3 regions of the Peribacillus sp. NJ11 genome follow, and region 1 is predicted to be linked to each of the others. Evidence: riboswitches for the same ligand, from Rfam matches in the RefSeq annotation. Region 1 holds a riboswitch; each other region holds the start of a gene.
The links. A riboswitch is a leader RNA that binds a small molecule or an ion and turns the genes downstream of it on or off. The one in region 1 is predicted to bind lysine.
Positions count from the first base shown of each region.

Region 2: it holds a riboswitch for lysine, as region 1 does, so the genes downstream of both, QUF86_RS13480 (aspartate kinase) here and dapA (4-hydroxy-tetrahydrodipicolinate synthase) in region 1, are expected to answer to the same signal.
Region 3: it holds a riboswitch for lysine, as region 1 does, so the genes downstream of both, QUF86_RS07665 (amino acid permease) here and dapA (4-hydroxy-tetrahydrodipicolinate synthase) in region 1, are expected to answer to the same signal.

Region 1 covers NZ_JAUCFO010000003.1:110,399-113,684, reverse strand. The annotation lists gene QUF86_RS28495 (ROK family transcriptional regulator) at 1-624, shown strand, start outside; gene QUF86_RS28865 (IS3 family transposase) at 1,001-1,138, opposite strand; gene QUF86_RS28490 (hypothetical protein) at 1,138-1,266, opposite strand; lysine riboswitch at 1,646-1,824, shown strand; gene dapA (4-hydroxy-tetrahydrodipicolinate synthase) at 1,960-2,856, shown strand.
Region 2 covers NZ_JAUCFO010000001.1:2,734,790-2,738,075, reverse strand. The annotation lists gene QUF86_RS13490 (succinate dehydrogenase cytochrome b558 subunit) at 1-2, opposite strand, end outside; gene QUF86_RS13485 (YslB family protein) at 387-860, shown strand; gene QUF86_RS13480 (aspartate kinase) at 922-2,154, opposite strand; lysine riboswitch at 2,244-2,420, opposite strand; gene uvrC (excinuclease ABC subunit UvrC) at 2,482-3,286, opposite strand, start outside.
Region 3 covers NZ_JAUCFO010000001.1:1,571,409-1,574,694, forward strand. The annotation lists gene QUF86_RS07660 (glycoside hydrolase family 13 protein) at 1-553, shown strand, start outside; gene QUF86_RS07665 (amino acid permease) at 604-2,055, opposite strand; lysine riboswitch at 2,152-2,336, opposite strand; gene QUF86_RS07670 (LacI family DNA-binding transcriptional regulator) at 2,582-3,286, opposite strand, start outside.

The DNA of each region.
Region 1 (3,286 bases):
GAATTCAAAGTTCCAGTGATTATTGAAAATGAAGCAAATGCTGGTGCATATGCGGAAAAGCAATTTGGGGTTGGTCAAGACTATCAAAATATCATTTATGTAAGTGCCGGTATTGGAATTGGGGTTGGTATCATTTTAAATAGGGAATTGTATCAAGGATTAAATGGATATTCTGGTGAATTGGGTCATATGATTATTCAAATGAATGGAAAACCCTGTACTTGTGGCAGCAAAGGCTGTTGGGAGGCTTATGCATCTGAAAATGCCTTACTGAAGGAAGCTACAGGAACTGGAACAACCCTAGAGTCAGTAATAAAATCAGCTGCAGAAAAAAATGAAGCAGCCCTTCAGGTATTTCATCAAATTGGTTGTTATTTAGGATTCGGGATTAGCAACATCATTAATACATTCAACCCTGAACAAATTATTATTGGGAATCGTCTTGCAATGGCAAAGGAATGGCTAGAGAAACCAATTAAAAAAACAATCGATAACCATACACTCCCGTTCCATCAAGAAGACTTACAAATTGATTTTTCTAAGCTCTCCATATACTCTGTTGCGTTAGGTGTTTCTGCCTTTGCGGTTGAGAATTTTATTAAAGGTGAATTGCAAGAAGTTTAAATATTTCGCTTGCCTTTGCTCCTCCCACTCAAAACTATTTAAAAGCTCATCATTCTTTATAATAGTTATTGATTTTACTCTAGTGAGGTGCCCCTAACATTTCGAGAATTTTATTTCGAGAAACTTTGTGGCAAAAATAAATTTTATATATTAATAAATAACGGAGCTTGGAACTATAACAACAACAAAGGAAATTTTTAGTGGCAATCAGTGTAGGAAGTACCACAAATACTCCCCTATTTTAGGTGAGGGCCTCTTATATCCTATTTTGTTACAAATAAACGGCAAGGTTCTGAACTGACCTAGCAGTTTGAGAAACATATAAAACTCCAAGTTTAGGCTGCCTTAAAACCATATTGTATGGGGCTAAGGTAGTCTAATTTTTTTGTAGTCGGTCCTTATTATAATAATTTAAATATCTTTCGATCCTTAATTTTACCTCCTCATTGCCAAGGAAATGGAATTTAACTCTCAGAAATTCTCCTGTTTTGAGACTGGCATGGAAAGATTCTATTACCGCATTATCAGAACGTGTTTTTCTTGTCTAAAATAATCTTCGATCATTTTCTTTTGAAAAGCTTTATGTTCAGGTAAAATCAAGGCTGCCTGCCACTTTAGAATTCCTCGGTCATGAATAGTCATCAGGGGGACCTCCCTTTTTAACCACGTATACGAACATAAGTTCTTTCGCAAGTGAGAAACTATCAAATTCGATAAACGCGGAAAAAAGTAAAAATACATGTATTTTCTTAGTATTGAAGTATAGGGAGAATAAAAAGTAACTTATACGGTTGACTTAAAAAGGTTTATCCTGAGGAAACTAATTCATACAATTTGTTTTATAAAACTATTATATTGAGTTTACATAATAACTAAAAAAGATGAATCCACCCCAATACTGTAGCCTTTTCCATCGTTATCCATGTATTCTTAAAAAAAACTTCAAAATTGACCTTGCAATAGAAAGGATTACTTGTTATATTACAGTCAATTAAATATTTTCTTACTTCATACTTTTTGAAGTGAGGATAGAGGAGCAAAGACCATTAGTACACATTTTGAGGAGAATGAGATCCTATGACTATTGTGGAAAGGGGAATTTGCCGAAGCGGAAAGAATCTCATGTTCTTGAAGCTGGTTCTGCTATTGAATAAATACAGGACTGTCATATAGGAAACTATATGGAGGGCTATCTTACGCGCGGAAACATTTTTTTGATAAATATTGTTTCTACTGCAGCAGCGAATCCTCGTTGTTGCTTTTTTGCGTTTATTCCTGAATGGCCCTAACCACCTCTGAATTTTTTTAAAAAATTATACAAAAGGGTGTGAAGTTATGAATTTTGGCCAAGTTTTAACCGCAATGGTTACCCCGTTTGATCATAATAATGAGGTTGATTTTAATGCTACGAGAACTTTAGTAAATTATTTAATTGCTAATGGTTCTGATGGATTAGTTATAGCTGGTACAACTGGAGAGTCTCCTACATTAACTGCAGAGGAGAAAGTAGATTTATTCAAAATTGTTGTAGAAGTTGTTAATGGAAGAGTTCCAGTCATAGCTGGAACTGGCTCAAATAACACGAAAGCTTCTATCAGCTTAACACGGCAAGCAGAGGCAGCAGGCGTTGACGGAATAATGCTCGTTACCCCCTACTATAACAAGCCGTCTCAAGAAGGATTATTTCAGCACTTTAATGCTATTGCCCAATCAACATCATTACCGGTAATGCTTTATAATATCCCAGGACGGAGTGTTGTAAACATGTCAGTAGAGACGATTGTTAGTCTCTCAAAAATTAACAATATTGTGGCAGTAAAAGAAGCAAGTGGTGACTTAGATGCCATGGCACAAATCATAAGCAAAACAACTAGTGATTTTACATTGTACAGCGGCGACGATGGGTTAACATTACCGGTTTTAGCCATCGGTGGAACAGGCATTGTTTCGGTTTCTTCACACATAATTGGTAATGAAATGCAAGAAATGATCAATAGCTTTAAAAATGGTGATGTCCATGGTGCCGCTACTACACATCGTAACCTTCTTCCAATTATGAAAGCATTATTTGCTGCACCAAGCCCAGCACCGGTAAAATCAGCATTAAATATGCGGGGTTTAAATGTGGGAGGTGTCCGCTTACCATTGGTCCCTTTAAACTATGAAGAAAAAAGAGCACTACAAATAGCTCTACACCCTAGTAACGTAGAAGCAATTTTGTTAAATAAATAAATGATTCATATAGCGAGTCTTTAATACAGATTTTCTAATTAATAATCATATAAACTGGAGAAATTTTAAAAAGCAGTGCAACTCCGAAAGAAGTGCACTGCTCTGCTTTCTAATCGATGCACGACTCAGGGTTAAAAGCTAGTAGAAATAGTTAGAGATAGCTAGAGATAATAAGGTTAAAGATATTATTTCGTCAACTGAACCAACATTAATTATATAGCCTGACCTTTAATTCACCGCGTTTTCCAACAATTTGTACAACGGATAGAGCATCCCGACGCTAGCCCAGTAGGTCCCAAAAATCCCCCGGAAGTTTCAGCAATAGGACACCAAAAAAAATCTTCTTTAAGTTATAAATAATTCAAAGCACTGTAGGCAAATTAAAATATAGGCGTATATTCTAACGAGGTTTATGGTACATTACAAAAAT
Region 2 (3,286 bases), on a different contig from region 1:
ACTAAGTGCCCCCCCTTAATTTGTGAAAAATCATGCAAAGATAAACTGGTGGCTACCTTTTATCTCCGCGTGAAAATACAGTATAGAGTCAAAAAAACTCCTCTATACTTCCTTTACAATTATGTGACATGTCCATTTTACTCCTGACTTCTATGTGCGTCAAGAAAACGGATACAAGAAATCTCTTTTTCAGAATAGATTTTATTGGATTAAATTGGATATTTTTTGTTTGTCAAGATGATATTTTGAAGAAATTTCAAATTTAACTATTAATATCTCGGTATAATTTCTCATTTTTTCCCAATTGTTATTTAAATAAATAAAAAACAGTATAATTTGCAAAAGAAATACGTTTATAATAGATTTACAGAAAGAGGCGATAAACTATGAAAAAAAATATTGCTGCTGCGATAGAAGAAGAGATTCAAGCTGAAGAAATTCAAACTGAAGAATTCCAAGTTCCAGCTTTCGGATACGAATTAATCAGAGAAGTTCTATTGAACGATATTCTCGGAAAAGACTCTAATCAAATCCTCTATTGGGCAGGTAAACAATTAGCAAGAAAATTCCCATTGAATGGCGATCAGGAAGTGATTGAATTTTTCCAGAGCGCTGGATGGGGCAATCTGGAAATCATGAAGTATACGAAACACGAGATGGAATTATCCCTGACGGGTGAAATAATCAGCCGCCGCCTGGATTTACACCCTGATTGTCACTTCCAACTTGAAGCCGGTTTCCTTGCCGAGCAGTTTACACTGCAAAAAAAATTCCTCAGCGAATCAACGGAAGAAATCAAACGCCGCGCAAAAAAAGTGATATTCACCATCCAATGGGATCCCAGAGATCCAATCTATTAAGCCCTTAAAACAGACTTACCCTTTTTACCGGAAGTCTGTTTTTTTATTGGACTCCTTACACTCAAGCTAGCACATTTGCATGCTGCCCAAGTTTAAATGCTTCATGAAGAGATTCGACCGCCTTCACCATTTCCTTTTCATTGACGACAGTCGAGACTTTAATTTCCGATGTGCTGACCATTTTCACTTGGATGCCTGTATTGGCCATCACTTCAAACATCTCGGCAGCCACTCCTGGATTGGATACCATACCAGATCCGACGATGGACACTTTGGCCAACCCACCCTCCGTTTCGATTCGGTCGAATGCCAATCGTTCTTTATTGTTTTCCAGCACGATCAATGCCGCTTCCGTATCTTCACTTTTTGTGGAAAATGATAGATTGGTCGTATCCTCGGCAGTCATGCTTTGAATGATGATGTCCACATTAATCCGGTTTTTCGCAAGTGTCGTGAAAATTGTGGATAATGCACCAAGTGATTGGGGCAAACCATAAATTGTGACCCTAGTAATACTGTCTTCAAAAGCAATGCCCCGTACAATTAAGTTTTCTTCCATAGTTGCTTCCTCCTCTATGATCGTTCCTGATTCTCTCTCCATGCTCGAACGGACTTCAAGCGGGATTTGATAATTCTTTGCATATTCGACAGCCCTTGGATGTAGGACGCCCGCCCCCAGGTTTGCTAGTTCCAGCATCTCATCGTAAGAAATGGATTGAAGTTTTCGCGCACCTTTTATGTAGCGTGGATCCGTAGTGAAAACACCCGTTACATCCGTATAAATATCGCATCTATCCGCATTCAGCGCTGCAGCGATGGCAACCGCCGTCGTATCGGAACCACCCCGCCCTAAGGTAGTGATTTCCCCATTTGCATCGCTCCCCTGGAAACCGGCTACGACCACAATTTTCTTTTCCTGGAGCTGGGCTTGAATCCTTGTAGCATCGATGTTTAAAATCCTGGCATTCCCATGAACGGATTCCGTTTGCATACCTGCCTGCCAGCCTGTGTACGAAATGGCTTCATGTCCTTTTTCAATCAATGCCATCGTTAACAGGGATATCGTGATTTGTTCCCCCGTCGTCAATAGCATATCCATTTCCCTCTTGCTCGGGGTTCCGGAAATATCTTGGGCCATGGAAACCAATTGATCTGTGGTTTTCCCCATAGCTGAAACAACGACTACCACACCATTTCCATTCTCCACTTCCTCGATTACCCGATTGGCAACATTTTTGATTTTTTCTACGCTTCCGACGGATGTTCCGCCGAATTTTTGAACGATTAATGCCATCCTAATGCACCCTCTCTACCTTTTTAGGCAATAAAAAAAGCAATGAGAAATATCTCATTGCTGTGATCACATATCTAATACTGTAAACACAGTGAGATAGCTCTCCAGGGTATTAACCCTGACAATCCGCCATTTATTAAATGTCAGACCAGAAAAACAAGGTATGAGTCTTGTCTTCCTTCGGCGTCATCCCCTTTCAAAACCTTTCATGGAAGCTCATACTTCTCCAGGTTTTTACTCTTGAATTCCGCACCTCTATCAGCACTTTTAAGTTGTCTAGTTAAAAATTCTTTTTAATCATAGCATAGGGAATAGTCGGTAGCAAGATTATTCTTGTAATTTTCTTACGATTCCCTCGGCTACCCCTTTTGGCATGCCCGCTTCCATAATTTCCTCGGCCGTTGCCTCTTTGATTTTCTTCAATGACCCAAAATGCCTTAACAATTGCTTCCTTCGCTTTTCCCCAACACCTGGAATATCATCTAGCTGGGAGTGAACCGCATTTTTCCCGCGTAGCTGGCGATGAAACGTAATCGCGAACCTATGCACCTCATCCTGAATTCTTTGCAATAAGTAAAATTCCTGGCTACGTGAATCAAGTGGTACGAGTTCAAGCGGATTTCCAATCATCAACTGCGAGGTCCTATGCTTTTCATCCTTTATGAGACCTGATAGTGGAATATCAAGGCCCAATTCATTCTCCAATATATCCCGAACGGCTTCCACATGGCCCTTTCCACCATCGATGATGATTAAGTCCGGAAGTGGCAGCCCTTCTTTCAATACTCGTGAATACCTTCTTCTGACCACTTCACGCATCGATTCATAATCATCAGGTCCCTGGACCGTCTTGATCTTATATTTACGGTACTCCCTTTTTTCCGGTTTCCCATCAATGAACACGACTAAAGCGGAAACAGGGTCACTTCCCTGAATATTGGAGTTATCGAAAGCTTCAATTCGGTGCGGGGTGTAGATGCCTAATTGGTTCCCGAGGTTTTCCACCGCATTGATGGTTCTTTCTTCATCCCGTTCAATCAAGGAGAATTTTTCCTGAAGGGCGATGGAGGCATTTTTATTCGCTAATTTAAGCATGTCTTTTTTCGATCCCCGTTTCGGGTGAATCGTTTTG
Region 3 (3,286 bases), on a different contig from region 1:
TGCATTTGAAAGCATCGATGAATACCGGGATATTGAAACGTTGAATTCATATGACGAACTCGTCAATTCGCGTGGCTGGTCAAAAGAGCGGATGATGTCAGCCATTCACGCCCGTAGCAGGGATAATGCGAGGACACCGATTCAGTGGAATGATTCCCGGAACGCAGGATTCACAAATGGGAGTCCTTGGATTAAGGTTAATCCCAATTTTCCCGAGATCAATGCGGAAAAAGCCTACAATGATCCGAATTCCATTTTTCATTTTTATAAAAGGCTTATCCAAATACGCAAGGATCATGAAATCGTCGTTTATGGCCGTTTTGAACTGCTCTGTCCAGATGATGAACGAATATTTGCCTATACGAGAACGTTGGAAGAAGAAAAGCTGCTAGTGCTATGCAACTTTAAAGAGGAGCCGGCCTCCTATTCTTTGCCTGAAGAGCTGCATGCATATTCTGCTACAAGGCTGATCGGTAATTATGATCAGGAAGAAGAAGGAATCTCCACCAAACCTCTGCGTCCATATGAATGTCGTGTTTATCATTTGAAATGAAAAAAGGACCTGTTCTTCCCCGTTTAGAGAAGAGCAGGTCCTTTTACGTATTATTTTGATTTAAGGTCACATTCCTCAAGGGGAATGATTTTCGTTTTATGCTTAATTTTATAGCCGAACCATAGGACGAAAAATAGAATCAAGCCAATGTAGGAAACGAACATTGAATTCCAATCGATCCCATTGCTACTGAAGGCTTGATAGCCTTGTCCAATGATAATGATGATACAAAGGACAAGTGCGAATATAGGTCCGAATGGGAAGCCTTTGGCCCGGTATGGTAAAGCATTCATATCAAGGCCTTGAGCTACGTAGGCTTTGCGGAACCGATAATGGGCAATCGCAATCCCGACCCAGGTGACGAATCCGGCCATGCCTGAAGCATTCAATAACCAGATATAAACAACACCATCTCCGAAAAATGAAGCTAAGAATGCAACGCAGCCAACTAAGGAAGTCACGATAAGTGCATTCACTGGTACTCCTCTTTTATCTAACTTGCCAAGGAATTTCGGTGCTTTCCCATCACGTGCCAAGTCCCATAGCATACGGGTTGAAGCGTACATGCCAGAGTTACCGGCAGAGAGTACGGATGATAAAATGATCGCGTTCATGATGGATGCGGCAAATGCAAGGCCCGCACGTTCAAATACAAGCGTGAATGGACTTACGGCAACATCTTCACTCAATAAACGTGAATCCGTAAACGGTATGATCATTCCAATTACAAAAATTGCAAGGATATAGAATAAGATGATGCGCCAGAAAACGGATCTGATCGCTTTAGGGATATTTTTTTCCGGATCCTCACTTTCACCAGCCGTCACTCCAAGCAATTCCGTTCCTTGGAAAGAAAAGCCAGCTGCCATGAATACGCCTAGAATCGTGAAGAACCCCCCGTTAAAGGGACCTTCGCCCATTGTGAAATTGGAAAAACCAATTGGGTCTTTCCCACCCATGATTCCGAGGATGATCAAAACACCAGTGATCAAGAATATGACGACCGTCACGACTTTGATCATGGCAAACCAGAATTCCGTTTCCCCAAAACCTTTAACGGACATGTAATTGATAAGAAACATTGTGATTAACGCAATGGCACTCCAGATAAAGGAAGGACTATCCGGGAACCAGAACTTCATAATTAAGACAACGGCTGCTAATTCAGCGGCAATGGTGATTGCCCAGTTATACCAGTAGTTCCATCCAATCGCAAAACCGAAAGACGGATCGACGAATTTGGATGCATAGACACGGAACGAACCGGCCACTGGCATGAACGCTGCCATTTCTGCAAGACTTGTCATTAAGTAATAAACCATGATGCCGATGATCGCGTATGCCACCAAGGCACCGCCGGGTCCGGCTGAATGAATGGCACCGCCACTTGCTAAAAATAAACCTGTTCCAATCGTTCCACCTAATGAAATCATCATCAAGTGCCGCGCTTTCAGGCTCCTTTTCAATTCAGTAGGGCTTGATGCTTGTTGTGAATTTGCCAATTGATGTTACACTCCTTTTTATTGGAAGGGAACGAAAAATAAAAAAACAGCAGTCGAAAAAGATCGACGGCTGTTTATAATAAACCCGTTTATCCTTCCGAAGATAGCTCCCCACGCTTTTAGAAAAAACGTGACAGTGATGTTCCTGTTCGAAAACACCGCCAGCCAAGGTATACATGGAATATACCCAAACTTCGGCAACTTATCCTTTCAAACGGAGTCTTTAATTTTCCAGAATCTCGTCCGTTTTACTTTTATAAGCTGCAGCCTCTAACTCATCGGTAAATGAGGAAGTATTCAATTTTCTTAAATCGTTGCGCCATCTTGTAATTGACGACGGACGATTATACTCATGAAATTCATGCAATAGCTAATAGATTGCTAGTAATTGAGTAAACTTTACTATATCAAAATTATAAAATAATCTCATGGATATCGCAATGATTATTTTATGTGGTTATTTTTTCCTAGTTCAAAAAAGTCTGGAAGATTTGATGATACAAAAGTAAAGCTATTCTTAGCGTTATTAAACGCTCCTTCTTTTTATAAGGGCGTATTCCAGTTTTACATGTTTGACCACCTCAGGATTCTCGAATAGATCAACTGCCATTTTCCCAATCCATTCCAGCGGTAAGGAAATGGTCGTGATTTCGAGCATTTCACTCAGGCTATCATTATTGAAGCCGAGAATGGCCACATCTTCAGGTACCCTCATGCCAGATTTCTTAGCTGTTAGAATGAAGCCTGCCGCCGTGTCATCATTAGTGATGATGATGGCCTCAGGTTTATTCACCATCGAATTCCAATCCTGAAACAATTGTTCACCGTCTTTGATGTGATAACTGCCTTCAAACAGCCAATCTTTATTGTTTATAAGTTGATGTTTACTCATGATATCGTTAAAAGCCTTTGTGCGGAGAGAACTGTTTCTGCTCTTTTTACGGCCAAGACTGTATCCAATTTTCTGATAACCTTTAGCAATCACGTATTCAAGGGCACAGGAGAAAGCTGCATAATGATCAACGCTGATGGATGAAAATTCAGCCTGGGCTGTATCTTCACATAAGATAATCGGTCCATATTTTTGATACTCCAAGAGGATTTTCATTTCCGAAATTCTTGAACAAACGATAATGCCATCGAGTTGCTTCATTTGCAGCATATTCAAAGCCTGGATTTCTTTCTCTCTTTCGTAATGGGTCTGAAAGATGACTAGATGACAGCCGATTGC